2 regions of the Limosilactobacillus vaginalis genome follow, and region 2 is predicted to be linked to the other one. Evidence: riboswitches for the same ligand, from Rfam matches in the RefSeq annotation. Region 2 holds a riboswitch; the other holds the start of a gene.
What was found. A riboswitch is a leader RNA that binds a small molecule or an ion and turns the genes downstream of it on or off. The one in region 2 is predicted to bind thiamine pyrophosphate.

Region 1: another riboswitch for thiamine pyrophosphate. It lies ahead of cytX (putative hydroxymethylpyrimidine transporter CytX); the one in region 2 lies ahead of N4627_RS08435 (ECF transporter S component).

Annotation. Positions count from the first base shown of each region.
Region 1 covers NZ_CP104399.1:777,746-785,677, reverse strand. The annotation lists gene N4627_RS03850 (tRNA1(Val) (adenine(37)-N6)-methyltransferase) at 1-704, opposite strand, end outside; gene N4627_RS03845 (lysophospholipid acyltransferase family protein) at 793-1,431, shown strand; gene N4627_RS03840 (YneF family protein) at 1,480-1,704, opposite strand; gene N4627_RS03835 (DUF896 domain-containing protein) at 1,779-2,030, opposite strand; gene lexA (transcriptional repressor LexA) at 2,204-2,836, shown strand; gene cytX (putative hydroxymethylpyrimidine transporter CytX) at 2,883-4,055, opposite strand; TPP riboswitch at 4,136-4,244, opposite strand; gene N4627_RS03820 (hydroxymethylglutaryl-CoA synthase) at 4,260-5,420, opposite strand; gene N4627_RS03815 (ribonuclease H family protein) at 5,420-6,100, opposite strand; gene N4627_RS03810 (dipeptide epimerase) at 6,202-7,257, opposite strand; gene N4627_RS03805 (hypothetical protein) at 7,307-7,714, shown strand; gene N4627_RS03800 (aldo/keto reductase) at 7,835-7,932, shown strand, end outside.
Region 2 covers NZ_CP104399.1:1,721,110-1,729,041, reverse strand. The annotation lists gene N4627_RS08440 (ABC transporter ATP-binding protein) at 1-1,377, opposite strand, end outside; gene N4627_RS08435 (ECF transporter S component) at 1,383-1,940, opposite strand; TPP riboswitch at 2,003-2,092, opposite strand; gene N4627_RS08430 (nucleoside hydrolase) at 2,142-3,098, opposite strand; gene N4627_RS08425 (NAD(P)/FAD-dependent oxidoreductase) at 3,220-4,215, shown strand; gene N4627_RS08420 (L,D-transpeptidase) at 4,661-5,308, shown strand; gene N4627_RS08415 (D-alanyl-D-alanine carboxypeptidase family protein) at 5,332-6,567, shown strand; gene N4627_RS08410 (LTA synthase family protein) at 6,847-7,932, opposite strand, start outside.

The DNA of each region.
Region 1 (7,932 bases), 940 kb from region 2:
TGGTTAACTACTAATGGTGGAACAATCCGAATTCCACCAGTTCCACCATCTTTAATTACTTCAATTAAGACGATATTAGCTTCCCGATCTGGCTTTGGGTGAATAAAGCGAATTCGCTTGGGTGCAAGTCGGTGGCTAGTTAATTCAGTCAAAATTTCCGCTAAGCGATCTGGCCTATGAACCAGGTATCCCCGACCATTCATTTTCAATAAACCACTCATCTTTTCAACAACCATTGTTAAGTTAGTTGTGATTTCGTGACGTGCAATCGCTAAAGCTCGATTAGGGTTCTTTTTGCTATGTTCGTTGTTAGGAAAATATGGCGGGTTGCACAAGACGATATCCGCAGAATCCTTAGGAATTTTATTGTAAATATCTTTAATGTCCATATTTAAGACATCATAGCGTTCCTCAAGATGGTTCAGCTTAATTGTTCGTTCTGCCATATTGGCAATTGGTTTCTGCAACTCGACCTCTGTAAAATGGCCACCAAGCTTATTATGAAGAAAAAGGCCAATAGCACCGTTACCAGCACAAAGATCAACAATTTTTGCCTGGCGCTTCTTATTAGGACGAACAAAGTCAGCTAGCAAGACCGCGTCAAGAGAAAAAGCAAAGCAATGGGGATTCTGGATAATTTGAACATCCTGACTATATAGTTGGTCAATTCGTTCGTCTGTCTTTAATAAATTCTCATCGTCCATTTATTATTCACCTCTTTTAGACTTGCAAGGAGTTACTTTTTTAGTCATAATAATGCCAGTTATTATACAGATTAGATTGGATGATTTTATGCTATATTCATTTCTTATTGCCATTGTTCAACCATTCTTAAACCTAATCAATGGCAAAGCAAAAATTTATAATAAAGAAAATATACCTGACGGCAATTATATCATTGTTGCTCCCCATCGGACATGGATGGATCCGGTTTTAATTGCTCTTGCGATCTACCCCAAAAAATTTAGCTTTATGGCAAAGAAAGAGTTATTTAAGAACCCAATTGCTGCTTACTTTTTAAAAAAGTTAAATGCCTTCCCGGTTGACCGCAAGCATCCTGGCCCTTCAGCAATAAAAAAGCCAGTGCAAATCTTACGAAAAACTGATCTATCAACAATTATTTTTCCATCAGGCTCTCGTTATTCCAGTAAATTAAAGGGCGGTGCAACATTAATTGCCAAATTAGCAAACGTTCCGCTAGTTCCTGCAGTGTATCAAGGGCCTCTCAAATTTAGCGAATTATTCAAACGGCATCCCCGTCACATTGCCTTTGGAAAGCCAATTTATATTGACCGGAAGAACAAACTCGACGAAGAAAGTCAAGCTAAATTAGAGAGTGAAATGCAGCAATCATTTGATGAGTTAGATCACCAAATCAATCCTAATTATAAATACATCATGCCGCCTAAACCAAAAGACGATGATTTCTAAAGAAAAAGAAACCGGAAATTAAATTTCCGGTTTCTTTTTTATTTAAGATTACTTATTTGCTTTTTTGGCTTGTGCCTTCATGGTTTGCATCATTTGATGTAACTTTCGACTAGATGGCTTTTGGCCCATTTGCAACATCATCGTCCGCAACATTTCTTCACTAATAGGTGGATTATTGCGGAGATAGTTTTCCATGTAACGACGAGCACCAAAGAAACCGCCAACTAAACCGATTAGTAAGGCGAGGATTACCAATGAAATTGTTAATGCCACAACTACTTTCCTCCTTTTTTAGTTACTGTTCAATAGTACACGAAAGTAGTCGAATTGAAAAGGGCTAAACAAGGTTAATCATCACGTAATCCCTTTTTCCGTTGAATTTCACGAACCTTCTCTGGAGTAACCTCTTTACCATTATCATCAAAGATTCGCATCATTTCGATATTACTCCGCATTGCTTCACGGAAGTTCTTAAGGTACTCTTTCCGTAGCTTTGCTCGTTCCTTAGTTTCGGCCTCTGTTAGTCCTTCTTCCTTATTTTTATGAGCGAGTTCGTTAATTCGCTTTAATAATTTTTCTTGGTCTGTAGATTCAGCCATAATTATCTCCTCACCTTTCAGATATCCTTAATTTAACTATTTATCTTGATCTTAGCTAACTTAATAACTATTTTCAAGATATGTACTAACTTCTCCGCGAACGTACGTTTGAAAGTTGACGATTACTATGATATTCTAGACTTAATAATAATCTAGCCAAATGAGGTGTCAAAATGGCAAAAGCAGCAAGTCAAAAACAAATTGCCGTATTAAGTTGCATTTATAAACACGTTAAGGATCACGGGTACCCACCAACAGTCCGTGAAATCTGCGGAATCGTTGGGCTTTCCTCAACCTCCACTGTTCATTCTCACCTAAACAATCTAATCAAGGAAGGCTACTTACAAAAGGATCCCTCCAAGCCACGGGCACTTGAGATTACTAAACAGGGATTAGATCTCCTGGGAATTGAACCAGAGCAAAAAGAGATCCCAATGATCGGTGTTGTTACCGCAGGGCAGCCTATTTTAGCGGTAGAAGACACTACAGATTATTTTCCTTTACCACCTTCAATTAAAGATGCCTCTGGATTATTCATGTTAAAAATTCACGGCACCAGTATGATCAAAGCCGGAATTCTTGATGGTGATGACGTAATCGTTCGTAAGCAATCAACCGCTAAAGATGGCGAGATTGTAATTGCAATGACAAGTGATAATGAAGCTACTTGCAAACGGTTCTATAAAGAACCAGAAAACCACCGCTTCCGGCTTCAACCTGAGAACGATGCGATGGCGCCCATTTATCTGGATAACGTTACTATCCTTGGTAAGGTTATTGGTCTATACCGTGACCACATTTTCTAAACTTCCCTTTAATTAGCAATGTTTCTTTATTGAGGGTAGGAATGAACTAATAATTTTGTTCATTCCTGCCTTTTTTGTGATCGACAATCCACACCAAAAAGATCACAATCAAAATATCAGGCAACGTATTTCCTACGGGAAGATCTACTAACATCAAGCAGCGGTATACTATAAAACCAACTAGCCATAAGGCAAAATGATTCCAACTAATCCAACGATCCTTATTGTTAAGGCGAAGAACAAATCGATCCATAATCTGAATCGCAATCATTGGAGTAAAGACTGAGCTAATAATGTAAAGAAAGTTACTAAAATTATCCATCGGCAAAACGATTGCGCCAAGGCTACCAATACTAGTTACAATAATCGCTGTTAAACGTGAAGACCACTTAACCTTTAATGTTTGTGCAGAGACTCCTGCAGAATAGGCATCCATAAACGTTGTAGTGACTGTTGACAGGAGGACAATAATCAGGCCACTAATCCCAACGCCAGCACTAACCATTATTTTAGCAATATCTGTCTGCCCGGTTAATAAGGTTGCGCCAAGGCCGACAATTGCCATCCAACAGCTAATGACACCATAAGTGATTGCACTAACTCCACTCGCTTGGATCGGGTTTTGGGCAGCCGAAGTATAATCAGAAATTAAGGGAAGCCAGGATAGGGGCATCGAAACGGCTAATTCTAATCCTTGTCCAAATGATAATGCCCCTAAATGATTATTTACATGTGGTTCAGCAAAGATTAAATAGCACAACCAAACCGTTAAAAGTAATAAAGCAGTTAAGGCAACGGTGTTCAGCCATTTTAAGCGACGAATCCCGATAATTAACCACACTATGATTAGGAAGCCAATCAATCCGCACCATAGTGGTCGGCCCAATTTCCAAAGACCATTAGCCGCTAGCGAACCATCATAAATCATGATTCCCGTCCAGCCAATCAATTGTAAAACATTTAGACTAGCAAAAAAGATTCCACCAAATTGGCCAAAACTGATTTTTACCGATTCCATCGCACTAATCCGCAACTGGCCACCGATTATTCCAGCAAGAAACAGCAACCCACAGCCAATCAAATGACCTAAGATAATGGCCACTATTCCCTTGGCCATCCCCAATGGTGCTAAGTAAGTTCCTGTCAGGATCTCCGCAATTGATATTCCCGCGCCGCACCAAATCATTCCGTTTTCTACTAGTGATGTCTTATGTTGCATCAGTTCCACCATCCTTTTATTGATTAGCGAAACTTGATCTTGATAAAGAAAAATCGACCAGGCACCTACCTGATCGATTTTAAAATTCTTAACCGAATTCCCTCCGTTGGCATTATCCAAATCAGGTCCCATGGGTCGAAGATCACATCTTCCTCTCAGCCTGTTATACAAGCTCCCCGTTTGTGTTAATTATATTGTAACACTTTATTTCTTTTCCTGATAAATCCGTTTGTGCTCCTTTTGACCCTTTAATATAAACAGTGCTGGATCTGATTGCCAATCTAATTCAACATCATCCTGGTTCATCCCCAGCTGTGAGTTGAACTGCTTCTCATATTCAGCAATTGAAACCTGATGACGATTTGCTAGATCATCCTTAACGTCACTCAAGTATTTTTCAAAGTGAGGCTGAAGAATCCCACTGTAGAATTCACCTTCTGCTCCGGAACCGTAACTAAAAAGACCAATCCGGTCCCCAGGATTAACCTGACCATTTTGCAACAATGACATTACTCCAAGGTAAAGTGAACCAGTATAGAGGTTTCCTACCTCACGACAGTACTTTTGACTTGCGGTCAGCTGCTCACGCATTTTGTCAGCAACCGGTGATTGATTGTCCTTGAGAAGCACCTCCAATGCCTTCTTCCCCATCTTGGTAAATGGCAAATGGAAAGTTAAGGCAGCAAAATCATCTAATTGGCGTCCGGTCATTTGTTGATAGCGTTGCCAGCATTGGAGGAAAAAGTCAACGTAAACATTAGTCGAGTATTTGCCATCCACATTTGCTTCGGTTGCGTAAAGTGGCCGCCAAAAATCCATAACATCCTTTGTATATGAAACCGTAGTATCCTCAAGAGTCAAGATGTGAGGGTCAGCAGAAATCAACATTGCGATTGCCCCAGCCCCTTGGGTAACCTCACCAGGTGTTTTCAACCCATAACGAGCAATATCAGCTGCAATTACTAAGACTGTCGACTGAGCATTCATCGCAACTAATCCCTTAGCAAACTGAATCCCTGCCGTTGCCGAATAACAGGCTTCCTTTAGTTCAACTGCACGGGTAAAATCATCCAGTCCCAAAAGATGTTTGATATAAATGGCACTTGCTTTAGAATTATCAATCCCTGATTCAGTAGCAACAATCACAGTGGAAAGATGTTTTTTGTCATCTTTGGATAAAAGCTTCTTGGCAGCTGCTGCTCCTAAAGTAACAATATCTTGAGTTGGTGGAACAACTGCCTGCCGATCCTGACCAATTCCAATCGTGTACTTATCAGGCTCATCCCCCCGTTCACGAGCTAACTCGCGTAAATCAATATACTCGTCAGTAGTTGCAAATGCCATCTTATCAATTCCAATTTTCATTATTCTTCCCCCATTTGATCCATTGTTTGGTTTAATAAGTGATCAACAATAACATTGCCTTGGTTGTTTGCATGTCCCTTAGTCCATTGAAAATGTAGCTGCTTAAACTGTGGTAGTAATTGAATAACCTCTTGCCACAACTCTTGATTAGCCACTGGTGAACCACTACTAGTCTGCCAACCACGACGGGCCCAGCCATTAAGCCAGCCTTTCATGATCGGGTCTAGGACATAGTGTGAGTCAAGAACTGCAATAATTGGGTCCTCTTGTTTTCGGTTCTTTACTAAAATCTGGAGAGCATTCCGGAGCGCCATCAATTCCATCCGATTGTTTGTCGCACCAAACTCGCCACCAGTCTTGGTAAATTGCTGACCGCCCTTACTAATCAGCAGCGCCCAAGCTGCCTTATCGGTCTGCTTAACGTGTTGTCCCGGCTTATTGCCATGATTGCGTGAACCACCATCTGTATACAGGTAAATAATGTCTGGATCGTTCAGCCCGCCAGCATGATCTTTTGTTTGTCTTTTATTATCTCCAGCAAGCCACTCTTTAGCCAATGACTCGTTGGAAAAGCTTTTATACACTGCACCCGGATAACCATTAATTTCTTGCTGACATTCCGGCCAGCTAAGATAAATTCCTGGGTGCCGTCCTTTTCTAACTGCGTATATTTTACTCATATTTAACCTCAAAAAAGTAATACATTAATTATAACGAATTTAGTCGTAATGTGGAAAATGAAAAATCCCAGCATCATAAAATAATGCTAGGAAATTTCAAATCAAGCATGCCATAAATGGATCCCAACCCGCTTAAGGTCGCCCAAATCGAGATCATTCTTAATCATATAAACTGAGTCAAGATCAATAAAGCGAACATTAGCGTGAGCGTTAGCAAAGGCTGCCGCAGCGGCAATACTTTCAGGAGCCTCAATCATACTACCAACCATGCACAGAATCCCTGCACTTTCACACAACTGGTTAATCTTAGTTGCTTCGTAGATTCCCCCACACTTCATTAACTTAATGTTAACATAATCTGCTGCTCCATCTTTAATTACCCGTAAGGCATCCGCTGGTGTAAATACACTTTCATCCAGCATTAACGGGATGGTTGATTGCTGACGGAGCAAGGCTAAATCACGTAACTGATTTGCTGGAAGCGGCTGCTCAATAAAATCAAGGTTTAAATTTGCGTCAGCCAGCATTTTGAAAGCTAGCAAGGCTTGCTTATAACTCCACCCTTGATTAACATCAAGACGTAATGCAACGTCCGATCCGACAGCTTGAGCGATTTGCTTAACACTCTCCACATCCTCGTCAATGGAATGATCGCCAAGTTTAATCTTTAGTGCAGTAAACCCACGTTGAACCGTCTTCTTTGCCTGTTCCACCATTTCAGCTGGCTTACCGATGCTGATAGTATAGTCGGTCGCCATTGATTGCTTACTTCCGCCAAGCAAATGATTAAGTGAGACATGGTAGATTTGAGTTAACAGATCATAAATTGCAATATCAACCGCAGCTTTTGCTGGTCCATTTGCTACCACAGCAGTATGTAGTCGTTTCATCAGGGGTTCAATATTAGCCAAGGAAGAGCCAATTAGTCGCGGTGCAATCACCTCTTCAATAATTATCTTAAGGGTGTCAATATTATCACCCGTAACCACTTCATTCGGAGTTGCGGCACCGATACCGATCATACCGTTTTTCAAGGTTACCTTCACCCGGATTGCGTGGATTGCATTAACCGTATGAAGGTGAGTGATAAATGGCTGCTCCAGAGGTACCTCGACCACTTCAGTTGTTATTTTGGAAATCGTTAATTCATCTTTCATTAAAAGCACCTCGCACCTTTATCAATTTTAAGCAACTAAGGAGTATATTATGCATAAAAACCCGTTCATTATTTTATTAATCTTATCTTTTAGTCTAATCCTAAACATTGGCAATGCAAATGCTAAGCAACAACCCTTAAGAAATATCAACCACCAGCTTGCTGAAGACCTTGGGGACCATCAAAGTTATGCCGACAGCGATCCAGGAAATTATGATTATGCAAAATATATTCAGAGGATTTATTATCTTGATCGCAAAACAATTATCATTCAAGTCAAGCCGGGTTTTCAAAAAATGACCAAAAGCGACAAGACAAGCATCAGTAATCAAGCCTTCGCTCTTACCAGATCAGTTCAGTCAAATGATTGTAGTCATCCAGAAACGATCAAAGTTAAATGCAATAAGAAAGTAATTGGCCTTAAAAGGGCTACTCAAAAGAATTATCAATGGAAATAAACCGGTTAAATATAATTCACTTGCATCACTCAGAACAATTACTGCTAAAATTAACCTAAGAAGGTGAAAGTGTTGAATGAAAATCAACAAAAATTAATCAAGCTAAATAACGGGATTGAAATGCCGCAAATTGGTTTTGGAGTTTGGAAAATTCCGTTTAATCAAACCGCCAAAGTCGTTACTGACGCGATCAAAAATCACTATCGGTTAATTGATAC
Region 2 (7,932 bases):
CCCTCCTTGATATGAAAGCTGCTGATTAGTAAGACTAAGGTGATAATCAACCACGCTAGCTAAGTGATCTAATTGGTGACTCACAATTAGCAAGGTTTGTGGAAAGTGTTGCTTGCTCTGTTCAATAAGGGTCAGTAACTTCTGCAATGATTTATGGTCAAGGCCTGCAAATGGCTCGTCCATTAGCAAAATTTCCTGTCCCATTATTAGCATGACAAGGTTTTGAATAAGTTTTCGCTGGCCGCCACTCAGTGAATAAATAATTCTTTGACTAATATCAGGCAGACCGACCATTGCTAAAAGTTCCTTTGCTGTTTTGGAGGTTAAAAATGGGTTATGACCATTTTTGATGCTTAACATTAGTTCTTCACCGACAGTAACGTTTAGGAATTGTTGATTGGTTTCTTGGAAGATTAAACCGACTTTAGAATAATATTTCCCGGGGAATATTTTTTGAATGTTTTGATCCTTATACGTTATTTCTCCTTGGTAGGGAGTTAACTTAGCAATCGATTTAAGAAGAGTTGATTTTCCCGCACCGCTAGCACCAGTTAGTAAGGTAACTTTGTTTTGAATAATATTTAAGCTGGTGGGCTTAATAAGGGAAGTTTGATTACGACTTATAGCATAGTCTTTTAACTTCATAACGATATTAGCAGTTAGCGGGGGAATTTTGGTGATCAGCTTGCTACTATGCTGGTGGTTAGCATTTTCTAACAGTGTCAAGCTATTTTGCGGTGAAAGAAGTGTGGCTTTAGAGTCGTGGAACTGAACAACAAGCTGGCTAAAATTTTGGTAATTATGGAGATCGTGCTCGCTGATAATGATTGTTGTGCCATTTTCATTTTGAAGCTGGGTTAGTTTTTGAAGGAGAAACAGCCGGTTAGCTTCATCAATACTTGAAAAAGGTTCATCGAGTAAAATGATCTCTGCTTTCATTGCAATTGTAATTGCCAACGCAACCCGCTGTAATTGACCACCGGAAAGGGTAGTTAGTTTTTGCTGGGAAAGCTTTTCTAAACCAACAAAGGCCAGGGCATCCCTTGCCTGCTTGTTAATTTCTTCGTGAGGAATTTGAAGATTCTCTAGGGTAAATTCTAATTCATGTTGTGGGGTATCCATTGTGAATTGCATTGCTGGATCTTGAAAGAGCATCCCAATCCGTTGCCCATGGGGAATGATGACTTTCCCTAAACAGTTGCCACCGTATTTTGGAAGTAGGCCAGCGATCAACTTTAACAGGGTAGTTTTTCCACTGCCAACGGGTCCGCTGAAGATGATTGAAGTATGAAGTGGCAACTCAAGGGAGACGTCGTTAAGGATCGGCTGGTCACCTTTATATGAGAATGTCAGATGTTGAATAGCTATTGATTCCATTCATTCTACCTCGAAAGAACGTGACTTCTGTTTAACAGGTTAACGATGAGTTTAACGAGGACACCGGTGAAGAAAAACATTGATAGCCAGCGAACAATTAACATCACAATTAACATTGAAAATGGGAAATGGCTGTAACCATTCCGGAACCAATCCCAGGCAAATGTCAGAATCGTGGTAGTTGTTGCGGAGAGAAGTAATGTTACCCAATTGTATATTTTATAAAGCGTTAAGGTAAAACCAAGTTCGGTCCCGATTCCTTGAACCAGACCCGAGAGCAGGGTGGTTACGCCCCATTGATCACCGAGGAGCATTTCCACTACGGCACTGAGAAATTCACCGAGAAATGAGGCACCGGGAAGGCGGAGCATAAAACCAGCTAACGGGCCAGCCATACACCAAATCCCTAATGTAATATCGTTAGCCATTGGTCCATAGCCAAAGGGAGTCAAGGCAATTGTTAAACCGTTATAAAGCAGGCCAGTTGCTAAGTAGATTACTCCAAAAACGATTCCGATGATTGCTAAGAGAATAATATCTTTTAAGTGAAATTGATGAAACATAATGATTCCTTTCTTGGGGAAAGAAAAAGAACCGTGACAAAAAATGTCATGGTCCCTTAATTGGTTGATTAAAAACGCGCTTCCTTCGCTAGTATTATCTAGACAGGTTCAATGGGTCTAATCTCAGCCAAGTGGCACCCCAGACAAATGATTTTCTTTTGTTACTATCATACAACAAAAACAGATTCTTCGACAGTTAATTTAGTGATTGGCTAAAAGATTAGTCAGGTGGTTCATAAAGACGGGAACGAATCGTTCTTGGTTAACGTTAATTGCAACCTTAACATTTGGATGGGGTTCATTTAACCGCATCTTATCACCGATTGTCCGGGCATAATTATGTTCGCTAGTAATAACTTTCATTGGCAGAGCAAGGGTGGTTACAAATGATGGGTCAATTGCCACGCCGACTGCCAGCGGATCATGAATTGCACAGCCATGCTTATCGATCCCTAACCGATAGTAGGCATCAATGTAGAAATCAGTGAGTTCAGCATAGGCAATTCCAGCCGGTGTTCCCAAATTACGCCACTGCTGAGTTTCTTTTTTTGTGAGGAGTGTCCGCAAAGTAACGTCAAGGCCAACCATTGTGATTGGTAATTGACTGGTAAAGACCTCGTTAGCAGCTTCAGCGTCTTGATTAATATTGGCCTCAGCAACTTCACTAACATTTCCTTCGACTGTCAACGCCCCGCCCATTAGAGTAACATTACCGATTAAGCGACTGATCTGCGGATCCCGATGTAGTGCAGCAGCAAGGTTTGTCAATGGACCAGTCGGAACGACAATGAGGTCTTTACTGTACTGATGAGCCGCTTCAATGATAAAATCAACACCGTCTTTAGTTTGAACTTGGTGACGCGGTTCAGGAAGTGAAATATCACCGATTCCGTTATTTCCGTGAATCTCCTTGCTGACCTGCATGACTGTAAAATGATCAGTAGTGCTTGAGTGGCTAAGTCCCTTGAAAACGGGGATGTCTTGGCCGAGTAATTCAAGCAGCTGTAATGAGTTCTTAGCGGTTTGATCTAATAAGTTATTACCGTAAGAAGCAACAACTCCGATTAAGTCAATGTTGGGGTCAGCAATTGCATACGCAAGAGCTAACGCATCATCGACCCCTGTATCTAGATCCAGGATCATTTTTTTAGTGGCCATGATATTTTCCTCCAGTTAGCTAGTTTATGTTAATGATAGCTAAATGATGCTGGCCCCGCAATTTTAATTTCAGCAAAAATCAATTACAATAAGAAAAAAGAATAGAGAGGAGCCATGGCGAATGGCAAAAATGTATGACATTACAATTATTGGTGGCGGACCTGCAGGAATGTTTGCAGCCTTTTATTGTGGACTCCATGAATTAAACGCCCAATTGATCGAAAGCTTGCCCCAACTTGGCGGCCAAGTTAATGCTCTTTATCCGGAAAAACAAATCTGGGACGTTGCAGGACTTCCAGGAGTAACGGGACACGAATTAGTAAGTCAGCTGCAAAAGCAACTTGCGGTAGCTCCGGTTGACCAGTTTACAAATGAGACCGTTGAGGATGTTGTAAAGGAAGCAGACGGGACATTTACAGTTAAGAGTGCTGGCCGAGTTTCTCATTCCCGGGCAATTGTGATTGCCTTAGGAAATGGCGCATTTAAGCCCCGAAAATTGGCTCTTGATGGAGTAGATGAGGTTGAGGGCAACCAGCTTCACTACTTTGTTACTCACCGTGATGACTTTGCTGACAAACGAGTAGCGGTTTTGGGTGGCGGTAATTCAGCCATTGATATTGCATTAATGCTTGAGCCCATAGCTAAGCAGGTCTCGCTAGTTCACCGTCGAGATCAGTTCCGCGGGATGGAACATTCTGTTTCACTTTTAAAGCAATCAAGCGTGAACTTGGTTACACCGTTCTTACCAAAGGAACTTCAGGTGGAAGACGATCAATCCGTCACGTTGAAGTTAAAGAAGATGCGTAGTGATGAAATGACAAACTTGAACGTTGATCGGATTGTGGTTAACTATGGTTTTACGTCAAATAATGCGGCACTTGATCAATGGTCGCTTAATTTAGCTGCTGAGCGAAACCTGATTAAGGTTGATTCAACGATGCAAACAAATATTGAAAATGTTTATGCAATTGGGGATGGGATTACCTATCCTGGAAAGACAGCGTTAATTGCGACTGCTTTTGGTGAAGCTCCGACCGCAATCACGGCCCTTGCTAAGAAACTTTACCCGACTAAACGGCTAGCAACTCACAGTTCATCAATGAAGATTAGAAAGTAACTACTAATTTTAAGAACATTAAAATAGATCAAGAAATAATTTAAAAAGGTAACAGATGTTGAGAATAATCCAAAATTTAAAGAAAATCCCCCATGTGATGATTGCTAATTGAAAATGGCAAAGATCATAGATGATTATGAGAGAAATAAAGAGGATGTTTCCTCGCAGAATATCTTTTGACCATTTATGGGTGAGAATATATGTCCAAAGATTGTTAAAAAGGTTACTGATACTTTGCATAGAGCTGATCTCCAATTACATTAAGTTAGCACAAATCACCGCAACAATAAAAAAGAAAATTGCGGTAAGGTAGCTGATCTTCAAATTTTGACGCATTCTGTTACCTCTTATTATTCATTTAAAATACGATTGATTATCTAATAGTCTATAATATAATAGAAATGATTTTATTGGTAGTTGAATTAAAAGGGGTAAGGTAAAATTAATGAAAAGAAGTAGATACGTTATTTATGCGTTATTCTGCCTAATAATTGCTATTTTTGGTGTTCATTCAAGCTTAAAGACTAGTGCGAACGATCAGGGGAGCACGGCGGCCACTACTGTTACAAAAACAGTCGCTCAAAAGCAATCATCATCTAGTTCTAGCAGCCAGATGCGGACACCAATTGATTGGCGAAAGTCTTCTGAAACAAAGGCATACCCTGATCTGAGTAAGGTTAAGCACTTGTGGATCAAGGTCAATTTAAAGACTAACCGCACCTATTTATATGATGGTAATCATGTGATCTACACAATGTATTCAACCGGTGGGATTTATAAGAAAGATCCTAAAACAGGTAAAATGAAGAGTATGACACCAACGGGTACTTTTTATGTTCAACAGGAACGGGGAAATAGTTTTTACAATGCGCGATTAAAAGAAGGAGCTAATTACTATACTTCCTGGTTAAATCATGGAGAATACTTGTTCCACAGTGTTCCAACCAATGCGGACGGATCATACAATAAAAAAGAAGCTGCTAAATTAGGAAAATCCACGGGCTCGCATGGCTGTATTCGGTTATCAGTGGCAGATGCAAAGTGGATGGAAGAGAATTTGCCGGTGGGCACAAAAGTTGAAATAGTTGGTTAAATGCAGCTAATTGGAGAATAAAAATGAAAAAGGTTATCGCTTTTCTTTCGACATTGTTACTGATGATTTGTTGTGTGGTTGCAAGACCGCAAACAGCATCCGCTGCCCAAATGATCGATAGTCGATCGGCAATTATGATCGATGCTGATACGGGACAGATTATTTATCAGCAAAATAGTGAGGAAAAGCTACCGATTGCTTCAATTAGTAAGCTGTTAACGGTAAGCGTGATTGAAGATGAAATTAATCATCACCAGCTTTCATGGAATACCAAAGTAAAGATCAGTAAAAAGATCGCTGAGGTTTCTAATGATTCAAACTATTCTGCAATTGGGTTACAAGCTGGACAATCATACACGGTGCGAGAGCTTTTCAATGCAACTTTGATTAAATCTGCTGATGGGGCGGCCTTAGCATTAGCAACTGCCGATGGGAGCACCATCAAACAGTTTAACGAGAAAATGCAAAAGAAGGCTCGACAGATAGGAATTACCGATGCCACGATTGTTAATCCGGTTGGGTTGAAGAATGGTGACCTGAAAGGACTGAAGCAAGCGGGAATCAGTAACAATGCTGAAAACTCGATGACTGCACGTGACGTTGCTTTGATGTCACGGTACTTGGTTAAACATTACCCAAGTGTTCTAAAAGTTACAAGTCAGCCCAAAGCTCAATTTACGATTGCCAAGGGGAAGACAAAGGAAGTTGAAAATCTTAATAAAACGCTTTCAGGTGGCAAATATACCGTTGACGGTGTGCAGATTGATGGTTTGAAGACTGGAACTTCTGATGCTGCCGGAGCTTGCTTCGCTAGTACGGGGATTTACCAGGGTCATCGACTGATCACTGTTGTGTTTCATGCTACCGGTAAGGATAAGGATGCTCGGTTTACGCAAACGCAGAAGTTGTACCAGTACTTTATTCAAAATGCCCACCAACAAGTGCTAACACTGAATAAAAAGCAGTCGCAAAAGCGGGTTTCTAATGGTGCTAAACGGATGCTAACTGTTGGACCTCATTCGATTACAGTATGGCAGATGCAAAAGACTGCTCAGTACACTATTCAGCCTCGTTATTACAAGCACTTAACTAACCATAAAGCAAGGTTGAACGCACCAGTTAAGAAGGGTGAACGACTCGGAACCATCGCAGTTACCGGCTCTGACATCAGAACCGTCGATAATAAGCCGCTCACTATCCCACTACAAAGTACCGAAACAATCAACCGCGGAAACCTTTGGCAGAGAATTTGGAATTAAATAGAGTGTGAGTCGTTTTGGCTATGATACAGTAAATGCTTAACTACATAACAAAGCAAAAAATACCGAACTACAATTAAAATTGCAGTTCGGTGTTTTTGGAATTTTGTGGCAGAGGAGAAACGTACTCGACTTGCTAGAGATAATGTTCTACTTTAACTGAGTCGAAATGCGTTCGTCGTGACCGCAACTTCCGCCTAGTTATCCCGGACTTGATTGTAAACAATCATCGTCCGGGATTTTCTAGTGCTCAGTTGCTAATTCGTCACGACTCACACTCTACTTGTTATTCCCATCCGGGTTAGTAATTTTGATTCGGTTAGAATCGGTTGAGGAGTGATTTTGTTCAGGAGCGTCGGTTGAGTAATCATCAACGGTTGAACGATCACCGTTCTTTGAGAAGATGCTGGTTGACTTATCTCCTAATTCCTTTTCGATTTGTTTCTCACGCTTCAAACCATTGGAATAATTGTAGTCCGCAGGGTTAACTTTCTTGAAGCCCTTTGGATGGTAGAAACGAAGAAGGTTCTTTTCGTTTAAGGAATCGGAAAGTGATAATTCGGTATTAACAAGTTTATGATTCTTCTTTAGCTGTTTCTTTTGCTTTGCAGTTAATTTAGCAATTTTACCAGTCTTATTATCGTAAATTGTTCCGCTAATGCTGGAGAAACGTGGGGTCACAAAATCATGATTACGGAAGGCAACGACCTGACTGTGCTGACTAGAGAAGAGGTCGGTACCAAACTGGATATACCGCTTGGTGCTAATTCCAAGAAGGTGAAGCAGGGTCGGTAGAACATCAACTTCGCCACCATATTGGTGATAAATTCCTCCGTGGCCGCCAGAACCAGGAATGACAAACATTAATGGTACTCGTTGAAGTTGAGTATTATCAAAGTCTGTCCAGTCATCTGGGTTACGATCAAGGGCAGTTGCTAAAGCCTTGTTTTCAGAATTTGAAATTCCGTAATGGTCACCATAAATCATGATCACTGAGTTTTTATCTAACCCGGTCTTTTGCAGGTAAGCAAAGAATTCAGCGAGTGATTGATCAAGGTAATGAGCTGTCACAAAGTAATTGTCAACGGTAGTGTTCCCGGTATTGGTAGTTTGGAAATTAGGATCCTTATCTTCGTCATCCAAGCTGTACGGGAAGTGGTTAGTAACGGTAATAAACTTGGTATAGAACGGCTGCTGTAAGTTCTGTAAGTAGTTAACTGAGTTCTTAAAAAGCAGCTTATCCTTAAGGCCATACCCCGTTGCCTTATCACCAGAGGTATCATAGTAGCTTGCGTCGAAGAAGTATTGATACCCCAAGTTCTTGTAAACATTATTCCGGTTCCAGAAGCTGGCAACGTTACCATG